Regions from separate parts of the Aquariibacter lacus genome, predicted to be linked through region 2. Evidence: predicted binding sites of a transcription regulator. Region 2 holds the regulator's gene; each other region holds the start of a gene.
The links. The regulator LexA, encoded in region 2, represses DNA repair genes until DNA is damaged. The targets are predictions, from matches to a motif close to ACTGTATNNNNATACAGT.
Positions count from the first base shown of each region.

Region 1: JI742_RS13705 (LexA family protein) is a predicted target of LexA. The motif match lies at 4,720-4,737, and genes of this name have one in related genera.
Region 3: recA (recombinase RecA) is a predicted target of LexA. The motif match lies at 4,448-4,465, and genes of this name have one in related genera.

Region 1 covers NZ_JAERRA010000003.1:8,773-16,424, reverse strand. The annotation lists gene JI742_RS13710 (VCBS domain-containing protein) at 1-3,998, shown strand, start outside; gene JI742_RS13705 (LexA family protein) at 4,254-4,691, opposite strand; tRNA gene JI742_RS13700 (tRNA-Ser) at 5,384-5,471, opposite strand; gene JI742_RS13695 (symmetrical bis(5'-nucleosyl)-tetraphosphatase) at 5,515-6,354, opposite strand; gene JI742_RS13690 (SapC family protein) at 6,477-7,238, shown strand; gene JI742_RS13685 (decaprenyl-phosphate phosphoribosyltransferase) at 7,372-7,652, shown strand, end outside.
Region 2 covers NZ_JAERRA010000001.1:1,999,388-2,007,039, forward strand. The annotation lists gene mltG (endolytic transglycosylase MltG) at 1-116, opposite strand, end outside; gene ygfZ (CAF17-like 4Fe-4S cluster assembly/insertion protein YgfZ) at 137-1,147, shown strand; gene JI742_RS08960 (DUF4936 family protein) at 1,144-1,467, shown strand; gene JI742_RS08965 (NRDE family protein) at 1,458-2,387, shown strand; gene JI742_RS08970 (asparaginase) at 2,400-3,473, opposite strand; gene lexA (transcriptional repressor LexA) at 3,562-4,242, shown strand; gene JI742_RS08980 (hypothetical protein) at 4,272-4,514, shown strand; gene phbB (acetoacetyl-CoA reductase) at 4,590-5,336, opposite strand; gene JI742_RS08990 (acetyl-CoA C-acetyltransferase) at 5,440-6,618, opposite strand; gene phaC (class I poly(R)-hydroxyalkanoic acid synthase) at 6,782-7,652, opposite strand, start outside.
Region 3 covers NZ_JAERRA010000001.1:769,182-776,833, forward strand. The annotation lists gene JI742_RS03510 (sensor domain-containing diguanylate cyclase) at 1-1,846, opposite strand, end outside; gene JI742_RS03515 (glutathione S-transferase N-terminal domain-containing protein) at 1,919-2,542, opposite strand; gene JI742_RS03520 (regulatory protein RecX) at 2,580-3,071, opposite strand; gene recA (recombinase RecA) at 3,262-4,401, opposite strand; gene JI742_RS03530 (response regulator) at 4,546-5,217, shown strand; gene JI742_RS03535 (sensor histidine kinase) at 5,318-6,841, shown strand; gene rodA (rod shape-determining protein RodA) at 6,866-7,652, opposite strand, start outside.

The sequences.
Region 1 (7,652 bases), on a different contig from region 2:
CCGCAGGCGATGTGAATGGCGACGGCCTGACCGACCTGATCGTGGGGGCTGACCTCAGCGACCCCAGCGCCGTCTTAAATGCCGGCCGCAGCTACGTCGTCTTCGGCAAGAGCACGGGCACGGCGGTGAACCTCAGCGCGGTGGCAGCCGGTGTGGGCGGCTTCGTGATCAATGGGCAGGCGGCGGGTGACTACAGCGGCCGCAGCGTGAGCGCCGCAGGCGATGTGAACGGCGACGGCCTGGCGGACCTGATCGTGGGGGCTGACCGCAGCGACCCCAGCGCCGGCTCCTCTGCCGGCCGCAGCTACGTCGTCTTCGGTAAGAGCACGGGCACGTCGGTGAACCTCAGCGCGGTGGCAACCGGTGTGGGCGGCTTCGTGATCAACGGGCAGGCGGCCCTTGACCGCAGCGGTATCAGCGTGAGCGCCGCAGGCGATGTGAACGGCGACGGCTTGGCGGACCTGATCGTTGGGGCTTACGCCAGCGACCCCAGCGCCGGCCCCTCTGCCGGCCGCAGCTACGTCGTCTTCGGCAAGAGCACGGGCACCGCGGTGAACCTCAGCGCGGTGGCGGGGGGGGTGGGCGGCTTCGTGATCAACGGGCAGGCGGCGAATGACCTCAGCGGCTTCAGCGTGAGCGCCGCAGGCGATGTGAACGGCGACGGCTTGGCCGACCTGATCGTGGGGGCCTACCGCAGCGACCCCAGCGCCGGCCCCGATGCCGGCCGCAGCTACGTCGTCTTCGGCAAGAGCACGGGCACCGAGGTGAACCTCAGCGCGGTGGCGGGTGGCACGGGCGGCTTCGTGATCAACGGGCAGGCGGCGTATGACCTCAGCGGCCGCAGCGTGAGCGCTGCAGGCGATGTGAACGGCGACGGCCTGGCCGACCTGATCGTGGGGGCCGACTTCAGCGACCCCAGCGCTGGCTTCGAGGCCGGCCGCAGCTACGTCGTCTTCGGCAAGAGCACGGGCACCGAGGTGAACCTCAGCGCGGTGGCGGCGGGCACGGGCGGCTTCGTGATCAACGGGCAGGCAGCGGGTGACTTCAGCGGCCGCAGCGTGAGCGCCGCAGGCGATGTGAACGGCGACGGCCTGGCCGACCTGATCGTGGGCGCCGACCGCAGCGACCCCAGCGCCGGCACCGATGCCGGCCGCAGCTACGTCATCTTCGGCAGCACCAGCGGCGCCTTCATCCAGACCGCCTTCGACCAGGTGGGCACCGCCGCTGCCGAAACGCTGACCGGCACGGCGGGTGAGGACAACATCGCCGCCGGGGCCGGGGACGACACCCTGGTTGGCAATGGCGGGGCCGACGTGCTCTACGGCGGGGCCGGCAACGATGTGTTCCAGCTCAATGCCAGCAACCTTGCAGCGCTGAGCGCCGGCCTCAGCAACGACAACCTGGCCCGGGTGGATGGTGGCAGTGGCATCGACACGATCCAAGTGGTGGGCAGCGGGGTTGCCTTCAACCTCGCCAGCATCGCCAACGTGGGCAACGACGGTGGTGTCGGCTTCGGCCGCATCGACAGCATCGAGCGCATCGACCTGACGGGCAGCGGCAACAACAGCCTGAGCCTGCAACTGCGCGATGTGCTGGACATGGCCGGGCACAACAGCTTCAACAGCGGCAGCGGTTGGAGCGGGCTGGGGGCAGAAGTGAACCGCCATCAACTGGTGGTGGAGGGCAATGCAGGCGATGCCGTCAACTTCGACGCCGGCTGGACCCGCTCGAGCACGACGGCCAGCCTGGGGGGCCAGAACTATGTGATCGTGAACCACGACAGCAGCGCGGCGCAGGTGCTGGTGCGTGAGGGCGTGGGTCTGAACAATGTGCAAGCGCCTCCAGTGGACCTCTCGGCCATCGCAGCGGGCGTGGGCGGCTTCGTGATCAACGGGCAGGCGGCGGTTGACTTCAGCGGCTTCAGCGTGAGTGCCGCAGGCGATGTGAACGGCGACGGCCTGGCCGACCTGATCGTGGGAGCCAACGGCAGCGACCCCAGCGCCGGCTCCGATGCCGGCCGCAGCTACGTCGTCTTCGGCAAGAGCATGGGCACCGAGGTGAACCTCAGCGCGGTGGCGGGGGGCACAGGCGGCTTCGTGATCAACGGGCAGGCGGCGCTTGACCTCAGCGGCTTCAGCGTGAGCGCCGCAGGCGATGTGAACGGTGATGGCCTGGCCGACCTGATCGTGGGAGCCTTCGGCAGCGACCCCAGCGCCGGCTCCGATGCCGGCCGCAGCTACGTCGTCTTCGGCCAGAGCACGGGCACGGGGGTGAACCTCAGCGCGGTGGCGGGGGGCATGGGCGGCTTCGTGATCAACGGGCAGGCGGCGAATGACCGCAGCGGTATCAGCGTGAGCGCCGCAGGCGATGTGAACGGCGACGGCTTGGCCGACCTGATCGTGGGGGCGCCCGATAGCGACCCCAGCGCCGGCTCCTATGCCGGCCGCAGCTACGTCGTCTTCGGCAAGAGCACGGGCACCGAGGTGAACCTCAGCGCGGTGGCGATGGGGGTGGGCGGCTTCGTGATCAATGGGCAGGCGGCGTTTGACTACAGCGGCCGCAGCGTGAGCGCTGCAGGCGACGTGAACGGTGACGGCCTAGCCGATTTAGTTGTCGGTGCATTCGCCAGCAACCCCATCACCGGCCCCGACGCTGGTCGCAGTTACGTCGTCTTCGGCAAGAGCACGAGCACGGCGGTGATCCTCAGTGCAGTGGCAGGAGGCACTGGCGGCTTCGTGATCAACGGGCAGGCGGCGAATGACCTCAGCGGCTTCAGCGTGAGCGCCGCAGGCGATGTGAACGGCGACGGCTTGGCCGACCTGATCGTGGGGGCCTACCGCAGCGACCCCAGCGCCGGCACCGATGCCGGCCGCAGCTACGTCGTCTTCGGCAAGAGCACGGGCACCGAGGTGAACCTCAGCGCGGTGGCAGGCGGCACGGGTGGCTTCGTAATCAACGGGCAGGCGGCGAATGACCTCAGCGGCCGCAGCGTGAGCGCCGCCGGCGATGTGAACGGCGACGGCCTGGCCGACCTGATCGTGGGGGCCTTCCGCAGCGACCCCAGCGCTGGCTTCGAGGCCGGCCGCAGCTACGTCGTCTTCGGCAAGAGCACGGGCACCGAGGTGAACCTCAGCGCGGTGGCGGCGGGCACGGGCGGCTTCGTGATCAACGGGCAGGCAGCGGGTGACTTCAGCGGCCGCAGCGTGAGCGCCGCAGGCGATGTGAACGGCGACGGCCTGGCCGACCTGATCGTGGGCGCCGACCGCAGCGACCCCAGCGCCGGCACCGATGCCGGCCGCAGCTACGTCATCTTCGGCAGCACCAGCGGCGCCTTCATCCAGACCGCCTTCGACCAGGTGGGCACCGCCGCTGCCGAAACGCTGACCGGCACGGCGGGTGAGGACAACATCGCCGCCGGGGCCGGGGACGACACCCTGGTTGGCAATGGCGGGGCCGACGTGCTTTACGGCGGCGCCGGCAACGATGTGTTCCAGCTCAATGCCAGCAACCTCGCAGCGCTGAGCACCGGCCTCAGCAACGACAACCTGGCCCGGGTGGATGGTGGCAGTGGCATCGACACGATCCAAGTGGTGGGCAGCGGGGTTGCCTTCAACCTCGCCAGCATCGCCAACGTGGGCAACGACGGCGGCATCGGCTTCGGCCGCATCGACAGCATCGAGCGCATCGACCTGACGGGCAGCGGCAACAACAGCCTGAGCCTGCAACTGCGCGATGTGCTGGACATGGCCGGGCACAACAGCTTCAACAGCGGCACGGGCTGGACTGGGCTGGGGGCCGCGGTGAACCGCCACCAACTGGTGGTGGAGGGCAACGCCGGCGATGCCTTGCGGCTGGGCAGTGGCTGGAACACCAGCAGCACGGCCAGTCTCGGCGGCCAGACTTATGCCATCTGGAACCATGCCAGCAGCGCTGCGCAGGTGCTGGTGGCGACCGGGGTGACCGTGTTGCCGGACGCGGCGGAGCTGGGCGCGTTCTGATCGCCAAGCGGCCGGCTCACCTGAGCGGGTGAGCCGGCCGATGGATCCGCTTGGCGCGGGCTGCGTAGGCTGCAGGGCTTGAAGGCAGCGCGCGAGCGACTTGAAGCCTGCTGCGGGAGGGTCTGCCTTCCTGGGGTAGCTTGCGTGGGGTCGGGGCGGTCTCGGGGCTTCGGCCGATCAAGCTGGTCGCTTGAGGTGGCGCACCTCCGGGCTTGAGAGTACGTGCCGGGGCGATGTGTCCGGCTGGGATGCTGTTCAAGCTGCCCAGCCTGCCTTGCCCTCCATCGGCACAAAGGACTTGATGCAGTGCGCCACCACGCCCCAGATCTCCAAGGTCTGCCCCTCGCGGGGCTCGATGGCGGGATAGCTGGGGTTGGCTGCCAGAAGCCGTGGTCGGCCTGCCCGGAGTTCCAGCCGCTTGACGGTGAACTCTCCATCGAAGACGGCCACCACCACCATGCCGTGGGCTGGGCGGATGGCCCGGTCGACAACCACGGTGTCGCCCTCGTCGATGCCGGCCTCCCGCATGGAGTCTCCGGCCACCCGCATGACGAAGGTGGCCTCCGGGTGCCGGACGAGGACTTCATTGAGGTCGATGCGGGGCGCGCCCTCATCCAGGGCTGGGGAGGGGAAGCCGGCCCGCAGGGTTTGGTCAAGCTGCCAGACCGGGCGGGGTGCAGCGTCTGGCTGCAAAGGCTGCGGATGAAGGGGGGGGCAGGAGGCTGTACACCTATCCAGTTTACGGAGGCGGGGCGGATTCGGGCCCGGGTGCGGAACCATCCGCGCGCGCGGAGCGGATGCCGGATGTCCGGGGTGCCCCCCCACTTGGGCCGTCCGCGGATGAAAAAAAGCCCAGCACAACGGCTGGGCGAAGTTCCCGAGAGGGACACAGGGGACGAGGGGACCGGGCCGGGGTGGAGCGACTCCCCCGGCCCGGAGCATTCAGCGGGTCTGCGTGGCCGAGGGCTCCTGGCCTTGCGCACCCTCACCGGCGAACTGCGCCGGGGCTTGGCGGGCTTCACTGGGCATGCCGACATCGATCAGCATGTCGCCCTTGCTTTGGAAGCCACCCGCACGCAGGCAGCTATCGCCGGTTCAGTGGGTCCGAAGCGACGTCCTGCGGTGAGGAGACTGTCGAGTCCGGGGGTGAAGGCCAGGGACGCTGGGGCGTGAACTGGTTGTGCCTGATTGAGCAGGAAGGCAATGGGAGCTGCGGTCGGTCTGGGCAGCAGTCTTGGCGCGAGGAAGACCGCGTGACGCGGGCAACGTCGTCGCCGAGGGCGGTCGTCAGAAAACCCTCGCTCGCTGGCGCATCTTTTTTTTGGGGGGTTCTTTGGGGGGCGGCCAAGCGAAACGCTTATAAACTATTGATTTATAAGGCTTCTTGGCGGAAGCTCAGGGATTCGAACCCTGGAACCCTTGCGGGTTGCCGGTTTTCAAGACCGGTGCAATCGACCACTCTGCCAAGCTTCCGAGCAAGCCGCGCAAGGGCACGGCTGGATCGGGGCGGATTGTGTCACCGCGAGGCCGCGGCACCTGGCGCGCAGGCCTGCGGGCAGTCGACTTGCACGATGCGGCGGGCGCCGGGCGTCAGGCAGGCCAGGCTGAGCCGGCCGCCCCAGACGCAGCCGGTGTCCAGTGCGAGCAGCGCGGGCCGGTCGATCAGGCCCAGGGTGGACCAGTGGCCGAAGGCGATCGGCGTGCCGGCGCTGGCCCGGCCCGGCACCTCAAACCAGGGCAACAGGCCGGGCGGGGCCCGGTCGGCACTTTCCTTCAGCTCGAAATCCAGCCGGCCGTCGGCCACATGCACGTAGCGGATGCGGGTCAGGGCATTGACGGCATAACGCAGGCGCTCGTCGCCGCGGCGCTGCGGATCCCAGAGGTCGGGCTGCTTGCCGTACATCACCGCGAGGAAGTCGCGCCAGTCCGGCGCGCGCAGGCGCTCGGCCACAGCCTCGGCTTCGCGCAGGGCGATCTCGGCATCCCAGGCGGGCGGCAGGCCGGCATGCACCATCAGCCAGCCGCCGGCCTGAAGGGCCAGGGGCTGGTGGCGCAGCCAGTCGATCCAGCGCGGCGCCTCGGCATCGGCCAACAGGGGGGCCAGGGTGTCCTGCCGGTGCGGGCGGCGCATGCCCTGGCTGAGGGCCAGGGCATGCAGGTCGTGGTTGCCGAGCAGGCACTGCACCGCATCGCCGAACGCGGCCAGCATGCGCAGCGTGCCCAGCGAATCGGGCCCGCGGTTGACCATGTCGCCCAGCACGACGAGGCGGTCGCGCGAGGGCGAGAAATCAACCCGCTGCAAAAGTTGCGACAAAGCGGTCGCACAACCCTGGATGTCACCGACGGCATAAAGCATGGACCGATTGTGAGCGGCGCCACGCCCCGGAGCCGGCGGGGCTGGCATCATCCGGGCCGCGGCAGGATCCCACGGGCGGTCCGGCCCAAGCCCCATCGAACGTTCTTGCCCTGGAGATCTGGATGAACCCGACCCCGACGCTTTACATGCAGCCGCAATTGCTCGACCGCAATCAGCACCGCGGCAAGCGCTTGCAGCCGGTGGCGGATTGGTCGGTTGCCGCGCGCATGACGGCGGTGCCGGTGGCATCCAGCGAGTTTCCGGAGCTGTGCAAGGAATACCTGATCGGCTTCGTCACCGCGCCGGCCGCCGCCGGCCAGCCCGGTGCGCAGCCGACGGTGGCGCCGGTGGTGGTGCTGGGCCTGCGCGATCAGGAGAATCTGTTCGTGGCCGAGGACGGCAGTTGGGATGCGCGCTACCAGCCCGCCTTCCTGCGCCGCTATCCCCTGGGCTATGCCGCCACGGGCGAGAACCAGCGCAGCGTGATCGTCGACACCGCCTGGCCCGGCTTCAACGAGCAGGCCGGCGAGCTGCTGCTGCAAGACGACGGCCAGCCAAGCCCCTGGCTGGCGCAGCAAATGAAGTTCCTCGACGCCTTCGAAGTGGAACTGCAACGCACCCGGGTGCTGTGCAACGTGCTGGTCCAGCATCAGTTGCTGAAGTCGGTGAACCTGGACGTGACCCTGCCGGGCGGCCAAAAGCAGACCGTCGCGCAGATCCAGGTGATCGACGAGACCAAGCTGCGCGCCCTGCCCGAGGCCACCCTGGCCGAGCTGCTGCGCAATGGCGCGATCGGCCTGATGCATGCGCACCTGATCTCCACCAGCAATGCCGTGCGCCTGACCGAGCGGCTGAGCCGGCGGCAGGCGGCAGCGCGCGGCTGAGCCCGCCCGCCACCCAGGCACGGGGCTGTCGGCCGCCCGCAACGCCGCGGAAGCGGGCCGTCACGGGCCGCTGCCGATAATCCAGGCTCTGGAATCGGTCCCTCCGGTTCGCCCCTTGCTTCCGGACCCGTCGATGTCGAGCACCTTGAAGGCCCTGATCCGATTGATGCGGCCCCATCAGTGGCCGAAGAACGCCTTCGTGCTGGCCGGTGCCTTCTTCACCCACACCTGGGACGAGGCCGCCACCCTGCAACGCGTGCTGGTGGCCACCCTGGCCTTCTGCCTGGCATCCAGCCTGGTCTACCTGCTCAACGACTGGGTCGACCGCGAAGCCGACGCCCGCCACCCCACCAAGTGCCGCCGCCCGCTCGCCAGCGGCCAGGTCGGCGCGAAGGGCGCGCTGGGCCTGGGCCT
Region 2 (7,652 bases):
GTGGGCAGCAGCACCAGCATCAGCAGCACGATGAAGCCGGTGCGCCGCAAGCGGCCCCGGGCGGCCGCAGGGGGGCTGCGGCGCAGGAAGGGCCGCAGCGGCCGGATCGGGATCATCGGCTCATGATAATCAGGGCATGAACCTGCAAGCCCCTGCTGCTGCCGTCCAGCCTGACGGCGTGTTGCGCCTGCCCCGCACCGCGGTGATCGTCGCCGAGGGCGCCGACGCCGCGAGCTTCCTGCACGGCCAGCTCAGCAACGATGTGGCCCGGCTCGGCGCCAGCGAGGCCCGGCTGGCCGCCTACTGCTCGGCCAAGGGCCGGATGCTGGCCAGCCTGCTCGTCTGCCGCCCGGGTCCCGACACCCTCTGGCTGGTGCTGGAAGCCACCCTGCTGCCGGCCACGCTCAAGCGCCTGTCGATGTTCGTGCTGCGCGCCAAGGCCAAGCTGCGTGACGGCAGCGGCGAGCTGACCGTGCTGGGCCTTGCCGGGCCGACGGCCGCCCGGGCGCTGGCCGACGCCGGCCTGGGCGAGACGGCCGCGGCCGACCAACCTGCCCGCGCCTGGGCCAGCGCCGCGGTCGACGACGACGGCGCCCGGCTGCTGCGCCTGCCCTCGGCCCGCTCGGCGCCGCTGGCGGCCGACTGCCCGCGCGCGCTGTGGATCGGCCCGACCGCGCGCGCCGAGGCCTGGCTGGCCGCCCATCCCGCCCTGGCCGCCGACACCTGGGACTGGCTGGAAGTCGCCAGCGGCGTGGTGCCGGTGCAGGCGGCGACGGTCGAAGCCTTCGTGCCGCAGATGCTGAACTACGAGCGGGTCGGCGGCGTCGATTTCCGCAAGGGCTGCTACCCGGGCCAGGAAGTGGTGGCCCGCAGCCAGTACCGCGGCACGCTCAAGCGGCGCGGCCAGCGCATGGATGCCGATGCGCCGATGGCGGTGGGCGCCGAGATCTTCGCGGCCGACGACCCCGGCCAGCCCGCCGGTGTGGTGGCTGCGGCGGCGCCGCGGCCCGACGGCGCGGGCTGGAGCGCGCTGGTCGAGGTGAAGCTCGCCGCGCTCGACGGCCCGGGCCTGCACCTGGGCGCGGCCGACGGCCCGGCGCTGCGCCTGCTGCCCCTGCCCTACCCTTTGCCGGCCGAGGCCGAATGAGCGGCGCCGCCCCGCCGGGCGTCGAGCGCTACCTCTACTACCGCGTGCCGGACGCGGCCGCCGACACGCTGCGCGCCATCCTGCTGGCCGAGCAGGCGGCGCTCTGCGCTGCCCATCCGGGGCTGGAGGCAAGGCTGCTCGAACGGGTGGACCCGGCAGCCGGCCAGCGCACCTGGATGGAGATTTACCGCCGAGCCGGCGCCGGGCTGGACGAAGCCCTGGCCGCGGCCATCGAAGCGCGGATGGCTGCGCACTGCGCGGCGGCCGGCGTGGGCGGTCGGCACCTGGAGGCCTTCCGCGCGCTGCCGCCATGTGCCTGATCGGCCTGGCGCTGGATGCGCACCCGCGCTTCCCGCTGCTCATCGCCGCCAACCGCGACGAGTTCCGCAGTCGCCCGACCCAGGCCCTGCACTGGTGGACCGATCGCCCACCGGGCGCGGTGCCGGTGCTGGGCGGGCGCGACCTTCAGGCGGGTGGCGGCTGGATGCTGCTCTCGCCGCAAGGCCGCCTGGCCCTGCTGACCAATGTCCGCGCGCCGGCCTGGCAGCGGCCCGAGGCCCGCAGCCGCGGCGAGCTGCCGCTGGGCTGGCTGGAAAGCCGTGCTGAAGCCGAGGCCTGGGCCGCCGCCCATCCGCCGGCGGCGCACAACGGCCACAACCTGCTGCTGGGCGTGCTCGATCCCGCCGGCCGCGGTGCCGGTCGCTGGCATGCGCTGCAAGCCGGCCACGGCGCCTTCGCGCCCGGCCTGCAAGCCCTGGGGCCGGGGGTGCATGGCGTGTCGAATGCCGCGCTGGACACGCCCTGGCCCAAGCTGCGAAGGCTGAAATCGGCCTTGGCCGAGGCCCTGGCGGGCCTGCCGCGGCAGGCGGCCGAGGACCTGCCGCCCGAGGCCACCGACGACGACGCGGCCGAGACCCTGGCCCGGCAGCTCTTCACCGCCCTGGCCGACACGCACCCGGCCGATCCTGGCGAACTGCCTTCGACCGGCGTGTCGCCGGACTGGGAACGCTGGCTCTCGCCCTGCTTCATCCGCACGCCGGACGGGCGCTACGGCACGCTCAGCTCCTCGGTGCTGCTGCTGGAGCGGCGGGCGGGCGGCAGCCGCCTGCTGTGGATCGAGCGCAGCCATGCGGCCGAGGCCGGTGCGCCGGCCCGCGAGCGGCGCATCACCCTGCCCTGGCCGCCCGGCCCGGCTGCGCTGCCGCAGGTGGAGGAGGTGCCGCAGGGCCCGGTCCGCTGAGGCCGATCTGCCTCAGCCCGGCCGCCGCGCGGCCTGCTGCGCCAGCAAGCGCAGCACCAGCTCGACCCGCGCCTGCCAGGGCGAGAGCGCAATGCAGGGCAGCGGCGCGTCCGGCGCCACGGGCCGGGCCAAATCGGCCAGCGGCTCGCAGCCGGCATCGGCCGCTTCCGGGTCGATCACCTCGCCCTCGGGCAGCCGGGTCGTGCGCCAGACCACGCAGCCCTGGGCCCGCGCCCGGGCCAGCGCGGCAGCCAGGCCCTGATGCAGGGTACCGTTGCCGGTGCCGGCGACGATCAGGCCCGCCAGCGGCCGGCCCCCGGCCGGGCGGTGGGCGCAGAGCGCATCGACCAGCTCGCCATCGGCATCGGCATGGCTGGCCAGCACCTCGACCCGCGGCCAGGGTGCGGGCGGCAGGCAAGCCGCGTCCAGGCCCAGCGCAAGCTCGTCGGCCGGCGGCGGGCCGAGCAGGGGCACGGGGTGGCGCAGGCGGCCGCCGTAAAGATCGCCCAGGCGGCCGCGCGGGCCGGGCGCAAAGGCCAGCAGGCGCTGGGGATGCTGCTTGCGCAGGCCGCGCGGCGCCATCAGCTCGCCGCCGAAGACCACGGCCACGCCGGGCGGCGCGGCCGGATCGGCCGCCAGCCGCAGGGCATCGAGCAAATGCCCGGGGCCGTCGGCGCCGCGTGCGCTGGCCGGCCGCATCGCGGCGGTCAGCAGCAGCGGCTTGCGCGGCGCCAGCACGCGGTGCAGCAGCCAGGCGCTTTCCTCCAGCGTGTCGGTGCCGTGGGTCAGCACCAGGCCGCTGACTTCGGGGCGCGCCAGATGGGCCGCACATCGGGCCAGCAGCGGCTGCCAGATGGCAGCCCCCATGTCCTTGCTGTCGACCTGCGCGACCTGCTCATGCTCCAGGGCCAGGCCCTCAAGCTCGGGCAGCGCGGCGAGCAGCACATCGACGCCCTGCCGGGCCGCGCGATAGACCAGATGCTCGTCCGGCCGGGCCGCCAGGCCGGCGATGGTGCCGCCCGTGCCCAGCACGACGACCCGTGCATCTGCGGGGGGGCTTGAGGCGGCGGGGCTTGGCAAGTCCATGGAACTGGTTGAAACTACAGCCACTGGATGAATGAACAGTTTGGGCGCGGCGCGGTGTGCCGGGCCCTGCCGACCAAGGACCGCTCCGATGGACGATCTTCCCAAGCTCACGAACCGGCAGCAGCAGGTGCTGGCGCTGATCCGCCGCGCCATCGAGACCACCGGGGCCCCGCCCACCCGCGCCGAGATCGCGGCCGAACTCGGCTTCCGCTCGGCCAATGCCGCCGAGGAGCATCTGCAGGCCCTGGCCCGCAAGGGCGTCATCACCTTGCTCGGCGGCACCTCGCGCGGCATTCGGCTTCAGTCTGACACATTGCGCGCCATCCACGCCGGCCGTGCCAGCGTGCCCGACGAGCTGCTGGCCAGCCGCGGCGGCGCGCTGCGCCTGCCGCTGGTCGGCCGGGTCGCGGCCGGTCATCCCATCATGGCGCAGGAGCACATCGAGCAGATCCTCGGCGTCGATCCCGCGCTCTTCGCCCGCCGGCCCGATTACCTGCTCAAGGTGCGCGGCCAGAGCATGCGCGACGTCGGCATCCTCGATGGCGACCTGCTCGCCGTGCAGCGCACGCAAGAGGCCCGCGACGGCCAGATCGTCGTCGCCCGGCTGGCCGACGAGGTCACCGTCAAGCGCTTGCGGCGCGTGGCCGGCGGCATCGAACTGCTGCCCGAGAACCCGGACTTCCAGCCCATCCGGGTCGGGCCGGAATCCGGGGATTTCGCCATCGAAGGCCTGGCCGTGGGCCTGATCCGCAACACCGTGCTGAGCTGAAGAAGACCGTGATGAGCCCTGGACCGACCGTGAACCTCTCCCCCGTCCTGCCCGCCCTGCCCCGCGCGGCCAGCCTGCGCCGGCCGCTGACACCCTTCCGCAGCGAACGCCATGTCGCCCCCCTGCCGTCGCCCGGGCGCGCCGTGCGCATCAGCACCGATCCGCGCGACCCGCGACGCGCGGTGATCGGCGGCACCATCGGCCAGGTCTGCGCGGCGCTTGAAGGCATGGTGGCGGTGGAAGCCCTCGGCAGCCTGTCGCGCCGCGACTGAGCCCTGCGAGCAGGACACCATGAAAAAAGCCCGCGGCTTGCGCCGCGGGCTTTTTGCTTCCGGGGCCGAAAGGCCTCAGCCCATGTGCAGGCCGCCGTTGCAGGAGAAGTCGGCGCCGGTGGTGAAGCCACCATCCTCGCCGGCCAGCCAGGCGATCACCGAGGCGATCTCCTCCGGCTTGCCCAGGCGGCGCACGGGGATGCCCGAGATGATCTTGTCCAGCACGTCCTGGCGGATGGCGGTGACCATGTCGGTGGCGATGTAGCCCGGGCTCACGGTGTTGACCGTCACGCCCTTGCTGGCCACTTCCTGGGCCAGGGCCATGGTGAAGCCGTGCATGCCAGCCTTGGCCGCCGAGTAGTTGGTCTGGCCGAACTGGCCCTTCTCGCCATTGACCGAGCTGATGTTGATGATGCGGCCCCAGCCCTTGTCGAGCATGCCGTCGATGACCTGCTTGGTCACGTTGAACATGCTGTCGAGGTTGGTCGACATCACGGCATCCCAGTCGGCCTTGCTCATCTTGCGGAACATGCCGTCGCGGGTGATGCCGGCGTTGTTCACCAGCACGTCAACGGTGCCGTGCTCGGCCTTGACCTTGGTGAAGGCCTCGACGGTCGAGTCCCAGTCGGCCACGTTGCCGACCGAGGCGTAGAAGCTGTAGCCCAGCGCGGCCTGTTCGCCCAGCCACTTGTTGAAGTCGCGGCTCGGGCCGCAGCCGGCGATGACCTTGAAGCCTTCCTTGTGCAGGCGCTGGCAGATCGAAGTGCCGATGCCGCCCATGCCGCCGGTGACGTAGGCCACCTTGCCGTTGTTCGTGCTCATTGATTTGTCTCCTGGATGGGGGTTGAGTCCCTGGGGGTGGAAGCCTCCGGACCGCCACGGCAAGGCGGTCGGAGGCGTCGTCGGGAACCTGGGGGAAGCCGGCTCAGCGCTCGACGGTCAGGGCCACGCCCATGCCGCCGCCGATGCACAGCGAGGTGATGCCCTTCTTGGCATCGCGCTTCTGCATTTCATGCAGCAGGGTGACCAGCACGCGGCAGCCCGAGGCGCCGATGGGATGGCCGATGGCGATGGCGCCGCCGTTCACATTGACCTTGCTGGTGTCCCAACCCATTTCCTGGTGCACGGCACAGGCCTGGGCGGCAAAGGCTTCGTTGATTTCCAGCAGGTCCAGGTCGGCGGCCTTCCAGCCGGCGCGCTCCAGGGCCTTGCGGCTGGCGGGCACGGGGCCCATGCCCATGATCTTCGGGTCCAGGCCCGAAGAGGCATAGGACGCGATCCGGGCCAGCGGCTTGAGGCCCAGGGCTGCCGCCTTGGCCGCGCTCATCACCATCACGGCGGCCGCGCCGTCGTTGATGCCCGAGGCATTGCCGGCGGTGACCGAGCCGGTCTTGTCGAAGGCCGGACGCAGGCCGGCCAGGACCTCGGCGCTGGTCTTCTTGTTGATGAACTCGTCCTGGTCAAAGACCAGCGGATCGCCCTTGCGCTGCGGGATCAGGATCGGAACGATCTCGTCCTTGAAGCGGCCGGATTCCTGCGCGGCAGCGGCCTTCTGCTGGCTGGCCAGGGCCAGCGCGTCCTGCGCGTCGCGGCCGATGCCGTACTGCTTGGCGATGTTCTCGGCCGTGATGCCCATGTGGTACTGGTTGTACACATCCCACAGGCCGTCGTTGATCATGGTGTCGACGAGCTTCCAGTCGCCCATGCGCTGGCCGTCGCGCGAGCCGGGCATCACATGCGGCGAGGCCGACATGTTCTCCTGGCCGCCGGCGATGATGATCTCGCCGTCGCCGTCGCGGATGGCCTGGGCGGCCAGCATCACGGCCTTCAGGCCCGAGCCGCAGACCTTGTTGATCGTGAAGGCGGGCACGCCTTCGGGCAGGCCGGACTTGATCACCGCCTGGCGGGCCGGGTTCTGGCCGCTGCCTGCGGTCAGCACCTGGCCGAGGATGACTTCGCTGATCTGCTCACCGGCCAGGCCGGTGCGCTGCAGCAGGGACTTGATGACGGCTGCGCCCAGCTCGGGGGCGGGCGTCTTGGCCAGCGAGCCGCCAAACTTGCCCACGGCGGTGCGGGCGGCGGCGACGATCACGATGTCGGTCATGGTTCAGGCTCCTCCGGAGTCTTGCAAAGGGGGTGCTAAGGAATCGGGCGATCAGGGAAGGGCGTGATCGATCGGGGATGCGGCAAGGCTGCCCGCGCAGTGTGCGGCGCCGGGGCGGCGCCGTCCCTCGGCGCCAACCCCGACAGAGGCACCCCGCGCGGCCTCACGCGGCGTGCCGCACCCGCACGTAGCGGCCCGGGGCCGGCTCGATCACGGGGTAGCTGGCATTGCCGGCCTGGGCCGGTGCGTTGACCAGCGTGCCCGCCTGGCCGTCGAGCCAGTCGAGCCAGCCCGTCCACCAGCTTCCGGGCTCTTCGGTGGCCGCGGCCAGCCAGTCCTGGGCCGAAGGCACGAGCTGCGCGTTCGTCCAGTGGCTGCGCTTCTTCTTGGCCGGCGGGTTCACCACGCCGGCGATGTGGCCTGAGGCGCCGAGCACGAAGGTCTTGGGGCCGGGCAGCAGGTTCACGCTCTCGTAGGCGCTCTCCCACGGCACGATGTGGTCCTCGCGCGAGGCATACAGGAAGACCGGCATGTCGAGCTTGCGCAGGTCGACCCGCTCGCCGCAGACCACCGTCTTGCCCGGCTCGCGCAGATTGTTTTCGAGGTAGGTGTTGCGCAGGTACCAGCAATACATCGGCCCCGGCAGGTTGGTGCTGTCGGAATTCCAGTACAGCAGGTCGAAGGCCGGCGGCGTCTCGCCCTTCAGGTAATTGCCGACGACGTAGTTCCACACCAGCTCATTGGGCCGCAGGAAGCTGAAGGTCGCCGCAAGCTCGCGGCCCTTGAGCAGGCCCTTCTTGCCGATGGTCATCTCGCGCAGGGACACGGCCTGCTCGTCGACGAAGAGGTCGAGGATGCCGGTGTCGCTGAAGTCGAGGAAGCTGGTCAGCAGCGTCAGGCTCTTGCTGGGCTTTTCGCCGCGCGCCGCGTACACGGCCAGGCCGCTGGTCAGCAGCGTGCCGCCGACGCAGAAGCCCAGGGTGTTGATCTGCGACTGCTTGCTGATCGAGCGCACCGCCTCGATGCAGCCCATC
Region 3 (7,652 bases), 1.2 Mb from region 2:
TGGATACGGTGACCGGCGGCAGCTCGCGCCCGGCATGGTGCACCGGGCTGGCCGCGATCTGGCCGCGCAGCGCCTCCAGCCGGCTGCTGGCTTCGTCGGCGGCGATGCGCGGCATCAGGATGCAGAGCTCCTCGCCGCCCACGCGGCAGCGGCTGTCATAGGGCCGGCCGAATTCGGCCAGGTGGCGCGCGACGCAGCGGATGACCTCGTCGCCCGCCTCGTGGCCGTAGCGGTCGTTGTAGGACTTGAAGTGGTCGATGTCGAGCATGGCCAGGGCCAGCGGCTCGGCGGCGCGCAGCGCGCGGTTCAGCTCGCGCGGCAGCAGGTCCTCGAAATAGCGCCGGTTGTAGAGGCCGGTCATCCAGTCGCGCGTGGCCTGTTCCTGCAGCGAAAGGCGCAGTTGCAGGTTGGAGAGGGACAGGCGCAGGGTTTCGCTCAGCGCCGCGGCGCGCGCCTCGGCCTGGCGCAGGGCATCGGCCGCAAGCGCCTCGGCATGGGCAAGCTGCAAGACGCCCGGGCCGCTGCTCAGGCCGGGAATCGGCAGGCACAGGCTGTGCGCCGGCCGGCCCTCGACATGGCCGCAGGCCCCGGCGCCGCCCTGGGCAAAGTGCGGCTTGCTCAGGCGCAGGGCCCAGCAGTCCTGGCTGCCCTGCACCGCGGTGGCGGGCGCCGGCCCCCAGGCGGCCCGCCGCTCGACCTGGCCCGCCAGGCCCCCCAGCATCAGCGCGGCCGACCAGCCGGGCAGCAGCTCCGGCCCGCGTGCGCCCAGCAGGGCATGGGCCTCGGCCTCCGAGGCCGCGAATTGGATCTTCTCGGACAGCTCGCGCAATTGCTCGGCAAAAGCCTGGTTGTGCGTCAGGTGCTCCACCGCGACTTGCAGCTCGCCCGCCTGGCGGGCCGCCTCGCGCTCGGCCTGCTTGAGCCGCTCGACATCGAGCAGGTAGGCGCGCACCGTGGTCTGGCCCTCGGAGCCCGCGATCAAGGCATGCAGGCTGTGCCAGCGGCTGCCGCCGTCGCCCTGGCGCAGCCGCACCTCGCGCTGGAAGCTGGCGCCCGGCTGGCCGGCCACGGCGGCCAGGTCGGCCAGCACGGGTGCCAGGTCCTCGGGCAGCAGCAACTCGTCCAGCGACCGGCCGATCAGCTTGCTGCCGCGCGGATAGCCAAGGGCTTCGGCGGCCGAGGCCGAGACCGAGCGCAGGCCGTGGGGCGGCTGGGCATCGAGGCTGGCGACGATGACCGGGCCGCTGTCGAAGAGGCGGCGGTCCGAGGCCAGGGTCTCCTCGGCCAGCTTCTGCGCATGCAGGTCGTAGAAGTGGCCGACGATGCGGTCGGGCACCTCGGCGCCCGGCGGCGTCACCGCCTTGCCCTGCCAGTGCACCCAGTGCCAGTGGCCGCGGACGTGCTGGAGGCGCAGCACGCGGTCGAGCATGGGCAGGCGGCGCTGAAGGTGGGCGTTGAGGGCTTCGTCGAAGCTGTCGAGATCGGCCGGATGCATGCGCATGCGCAGCGCATCCAGTGACAGCGGCAGGTCCTCGGGCCCGCCGCCGAGCATGGGCGCCCAGTGCGGGGAGAGCCACAGCCGGTCCGGCCCGAGGGTCCAGATGAAGTGCCCGACCTGAGGGTTGAGCGCCAGCACCTCGTCGAAGGCCTGCAACTCGTCCCGGCGCCGCAGCGCCTCGGCCCGCTCCTGCGCGACCCGCGCCAGTTCCTCGGCCTGGCTGCGTCGCAGGGCGGCGAGTGCCTGGCACTTCGAGCGCGCCAGCAGCAGTGCCACCAGGCCGCCCAGCAGACCGATCCCGACGCCCGCGGCGCCGATCCAGAGACCGGGAGGGAGATCGCTCGTCATGAACTCGCTGGGCGGGGCGGAAAGTGGCAGGCCAGTATCCGCGAGGCCGGCACGCTGCGGGCCTCGCCAGGCTCAGTCCTTGAGACCTTCCGCACGCCGCGCCGCGCCCACTGCCGGCCGGGCCTGCACGCGGGCGACGTAGGCCCGCAGCGCCGGGTAGGGCTGGTCGTCGACCCCGGCCATGGGGTTCCAGCTCAGCACGTTGTAGAGGTAGGCGTCGGCCACGCTGAAGCCCTGGGGCAGCAGCCAGGGCTGACCGGCGGCGTCGCGGCGGGCGATCTCGCCTTCCACCCAGGCCAGCTTGCCCGCCAGCAGGCTGCGCGCATAGGCCTGGGTGGCCGGGTCGATGCCGGGCTTGAACAGCGGGCCGTAGCTCTTGTGCAGCTCGGTCGCGGTGAAGCTCAGCCATTCCAGGGCGCGCAGCCGGGCCCGTTCGCCGTGGGGGGCCAGCAGGCTGGCGCCGGGCGAAAGATCGGCAAGCACCTGGAGGATGACGGCGACTTCGGTGATGCGTTCGCCGTCGTCCAGCTCCAGCACCGGCACCTGGCCCTTGGGGTTGATGGCCAGGAAGTCGCTGCCGTCCTTGAGCTTCTTGCTGCGCGGACTGGCGAAGACCAGTTCCAGCGCCAGGCCCAGCTCAAGGCCGATCAGGTGCGGGGCGAGTGAACAGGCGCCGGGCGAGTAGTAGAGCTTCATTGAGCGATCTCCCAGGATGCGGTGTCGGTATCGTGCCTCAGTCCGGCTCGCCGCCCCGGCCGTTGACCACTGCCCGCACGACGTCGGGTGGAAATCCGCGGCCGGCGAGGAAGCGCATCTGCCGGGCTTTCTCGGCCGGATCGCTGCTCACCTCGCCGTAGCGGCGCAGCCACAGGGCCTGGGCGTGGCCGCGGTCCTCGGCGCGCAGCCGGGCGGCCTGCGACGCGTCCGGCGCCAGGCCGTGCCGGGCCAGCTCCTGGCGGATGCGCGGGCTGCCGTGGCGGCCGCTACGGGCCTGGATGCGGCCTTCGATGAAGCGCTGGGCATTGAGCAGGTCCAGGCCTTCAAGCCAGCCGATGAGGGCATCGATCAGGGGGTCGGGCTCGGGCAGGTCGGCATCCACTGACTCGTCTGCGCTGGCCTGCGTGGCCGCGGCCTGCCAGCGCCGCAGGCTGTCGCGCAGCTTCTGGCGCATTTCCTCGGGGCTGTGCTCGCGCCGGGCGAGCAGGCCGAGGGCTCGGGCCTTCAATCGCCGGGACCATTCGCGGGCGGTCTCGTCGCTTGTTTCATCGGCTGACGCGGCCGGCGCGCCTGGGGTGGCCAGGCGATCGTCGCCCGTGTCGGCCCGGTCGGCGCTGCGGCCCCCCGGGCCCCCCGGGGCTCCGCGCGGAGATGCGCCTGTGCCGGTGCTCACGGCCGGGCTCGGGGCGGGGCCGTGCTCAGCCCGCCTCAGGCGCCGTGCCGCTGGCGGCCGGGGGCGCCGCCGATGCCGCAGCCGCGGCGGCACCTGCCTTGCGGCCGGCCTTGCTGGGGGCCGGCGGCGCCGGGCTTTCCGCCCCGGGCAGCAGGGGCACACCCAGGGAGGCGCGCACCTTGTTCTCGATCTCGCGCGCGAGATCGCGGTTCTCGCGCAGGAATTCGCGCGCGTTGTCCTTGCCCTGGCCGATCTTCTCGCCGTTGTAGGCATACCAGGCGCCGGACTTCTCGATGACCTTGGCGGTCACGCCCATGTCGATGATCTCGCCCTCGCGGCTGATGCCTTCGCCGTAGAGGATGTCGAAGTCGGCGGTCTTGAAGGGCGGGCTGACCTTGTTCTTGACGACCTTGACCTTGGTTTCGCTGCCGATGACCTCGTCGCCGCGCTTGATGCTGCCGACGCGGCGGATGTCCAGCCGCACCGAGGCGTAGAACTTCAGTGCATTGCCGCCGGTGGTGGTCTCGGGGCTGCCGAACATCACGCCGATCTTCATGCGGATCTGGTTGATGAAGATGACCATGCAGTTGGTCTTCTTGATCGTTGCCGTCAGCTTGCGCAGGGCCTGGCTCATCAGGCGGGCCTGCAGGCCGGGCAGGCTGTCGCCCATCTCGCCTTCGAGTTCGGCCTTGGGCGTGAGGGCGGCGACCGAGTCGACGACGATGAGGTCCACCGAGCCCGAGCGCACCAGCGCGTCGACGATCTCCAGCGCCTGCTCGCCGGTGTCGGGCTGGCTGATCAGCAGTTCCTGAAGGTTGACGCCGAGCTTCTGCGCGTACTGCGCGTCCAGCGCATGTTCCGCGTCGATGAAGGCGCAGGTGCCTGCGGCCTTCTGCATCTCGGCGATGACTTGCAGCGTCAGCGTGGTCTTGCCCGAGGATTCGGGGCCGTAGATCTCGATCACCCGGCCGCGCGGCAGGCCGCCGACGCCCAGGGCGGTGTCCAGGCCCAGCGAGCCGGTCGAGACGACCTGGATGTCCTCCACCACCTCGCCGGCGCCGAGACGCATGATCGTCCCCTTGCCGAACTGTTTTTCGATCTGGGCCAGCGCGGCCTGAAGGGCCTTGGTCTTTTCGGGGTTCACGGTGGGGGTCGGGGTGTCCATGACAGTCTCCATGCATCGCAGGCGGTGGACCGGGATTATCCCGAAGACTGTTTGTTTGTACAGCTGTTTTGGGGGGCAGATGCGGCGGGCTCCCTACAATGAAGCCACAACATCCAAGACAGGACCGAAGTCCAGGAGACGGCCATGAGGATACTCATCGCAGAGGACGATCAGGTGCTGGCCGACGGCCTGCTCCGCACGCTCCGGCAGGGGGGGTATGCGGTGGACCAGGTCGGCTCAGGCTCGCAGGCCGATGCGGCCTTGGCCGGGCAGGATTTCGACCTGCTCATCCTCGACCTGGGCCTGCCCAAGATGCACGGCCTGGAAGTGCTGCGCAAGCTGCGTTCGCGCGGCAACAGCCTGCCGGTGCTGATCCTGACCGCCTCCGACAGTGTCGAGCAGCGGGTCAAGGGCCTGGACCTGGGCGCCGACGATTTCATGGCCAAGCCTTTTGCCCTGGCCGAGCTGGAGGCGCGCGTGCGCGCCCTGACCCGCCGCGGCCTGGGCACCGCCTCCAGCCTGATCAAGCATGGCCCGCTCAGCTTCGACGCGACCGGGCGGGTGGCCTACCTGAACGAGCAGATGATCGAGCTCTCGGCCCGTGAGCTGAGCCTGCTGGAGGTGCTGCTCCAGCGCGCCGGCCGCCTGGTCAGCAAGGACCAGTTGATCGAGAAGCTCTGCGAATGGGGCGAGGAGGTCAGCAGCAACGCGATCGAGGTCTACATCCACCGCCTGCGCAAGAAGATCGAGCAGGGCCCGGTGCGCATTGCCACCGTGCGCGGCCTGGGCTACTGCCTGGAGAAGATCGCGGCCTGAGCCTCTCCGGTGTCCGGGGCCGGGCCGGCCTGGCGGGGCACCGTTTCCTCCAACCCTGCCTGCCGAAGACATCCGTCGGCTGCCCCGACGACCCGCAGCCATGGTGGTCAAGACCCGAGAGCAACGTTCCCTGTTCGGCGAGATCCTCGACTGGATGCTCGCCCCCCTGCTGCTGCTGTGGCCGATGAGCGTCGCGCTCACCTGGCTGGTCGCGCAGGACATCGCCCACCACCCCTACGACCGCGCCCTGGGCGAGACGGCCCGCGCCCTGGCCCAGCAACTGCAAGTCTTGCCGGGCGGGCGCCGGGGGCCGCCGCGGCTGCGCTTCGAGCTGCCGCCGGCCGCCGTCGAGATCCTGCGCTCCGATGCGCCGGACGAATCGAACTTCCAGGTGCTGGGCAGCCACGGCGAGCTGCTCGGCGGCGTGCGCGACCTGCTGGTGCCCGTCGAGGAGGAGGGCCGCGCGCCCCTGGGCGAGCTGCGCTTCCGTGACGACCTGCTGCATGGCGAGCCGGTGCGCGTGGCCTATCTGTGGGTGGCGCCCACCGAGACCGGCTCCACCGCGCCGGCCCTGGTCCAGGTGGCCGAGACCCTGGGCAAGCGCTCGCGCCTGGCCAACGAGATCATCAAGGGCGTGATCCTTCCGCAGTTCGTGATCCTGCCGGTCGCGGTGCTGCTGGTGTGGTTCGCACTGGCGCGCGGCATCGCGCCGCTCAACGAGCTGCAGCACCGCATCCGCCGCCGCGAGGCCGGCGACCTCAGTCCCATCGACGAGCGCGCCGCGCCCGAGGAAGTCGCCCCCCTGGTGCGGGCCATCAACGACCTGCTCGCGCGGCTGGACCATTCGCTGACCACGCAGAAGCGCTTTCTCGCCGACGCCGCCCACCAGCTCCGCACCCCCCTGGCCGGCCTGCGCACCCAGGCCGAGCTGATCCAGCGCGACATCGACCATGGCGAGACCGACCTCGACACGCTCAAGCGCTCGGTGCTCCAGATCGCCCGGTCCAGCCAGCGCGCGGCCCACATGGTCAACCAGTTGCTGGCCATGGCCCGGGCCGAGCAGCGCCACCAGCCCCTGCCGCGCGAGGCGGTCGACCTGGCCCGCCTGGCCACCGAGGTCAGTCGCGACTTCGTGCCGCAGGCCCTGGAGCGGCGCATCGACCTGGGCTTTGAGCCGCCCGCCGCCGGCCAGGTCGTGCAGGTGCTGGCCCATCCCCTGCTGCTGGGCGAGCTGATCCGCAACCTGGTCGACAACGCCCTGCGCTACACGCCGCCGGGCGGCACGGTGACCGTGCGGGTCGGCGCCGGGCCGGGCGAGGTGTGGTTGCAGGTCGAGGATTCCGGTCCCGGCATTCCGCCGGCCGAGCGCGAGCTGGTCTTCCAGCCCTTCTACCGCTCGTTGGGCACCGAGGTCGACGGCTCCGGCCTCGGCCTGGCCATCGTCGCCGAGATCGCCCGCCAGCATGAGGGCCAGATCGGCCTCGACACCCTGCATGCCGAGCCCCTGCCCGAGGGCACGGGCCCCGGCCTGCGCGTGACGCTGCGCCTGCCCGCGCTGGGCCGCACGCGGATCGAACCCGCCGCGCCGCCCGATCCGGACGAGGCGCTCGAGGTCCACCCCTGAGAAGGCGTGAACGAACCCGCAGCCTCAGCGCTGCATCAGCCCGCGGCTGCGCGCGATCGACATCAGCATGCCCAGGCCCAGGCCCAGGCTGACCATGGCCGTGCCGCCATAACTGATGAAGGGCAGCGGGATGCCGACCACCGGCAGGATGCCGCTGACCATGCCCATGTTGACCATGGCGTAGGTGAAGAAGCCCAGGGTGATCGCCCCGGCCAGCAGGCGCGAGAAGAGCATCGGCGCCTCGGACGCGATCACCAGGCCGCGCAGGATCAGGAAGCTGAAGCAGGCCAGCAGCAGCAGGCCGCCGACGAAGCCGAACTCCTCGCCGACCGCGGCGAAGATGAAGTCGGTCGTGCGCTCGGGGATGAACTCCAGGTGCGTCTGCGTGCCGTTCATGAAGCCCTTGCCGCCCAGCCCGCCGGAGCCGATGGCGATCATGCCCTGCAGGATGTGGAAGCCCTTGCCGAGCGGGTCGCGCGTCGGGTCGAGCAGGGTGCAGACGCGCTGCTTCTGGTAGTCGTGCAGCACCACCCAGTCCACCCCGGGCTGGCACAGGCTGTCGCCGTAGAAGACCAGGGTGATCACGCCGGCCGCGCCGGCCGTCACCACCGGCAGGATCAGCTTCCAGCTCAGGCCGGCGAAGAACATCACATAGAGCCCGCCGGCCAGCACCAGCAGCGCGGTGCCGAGGTCGGGCTGCTTCATGATCAGTCCGACCGGCAGCGCCAGCAGCAGGCCGGCGACCAGGAAGTCCAGTCCGCGCAACTGCCCCTCGCGGCGCTGGAACCACCAGGCCAGCATCAAGGGCATG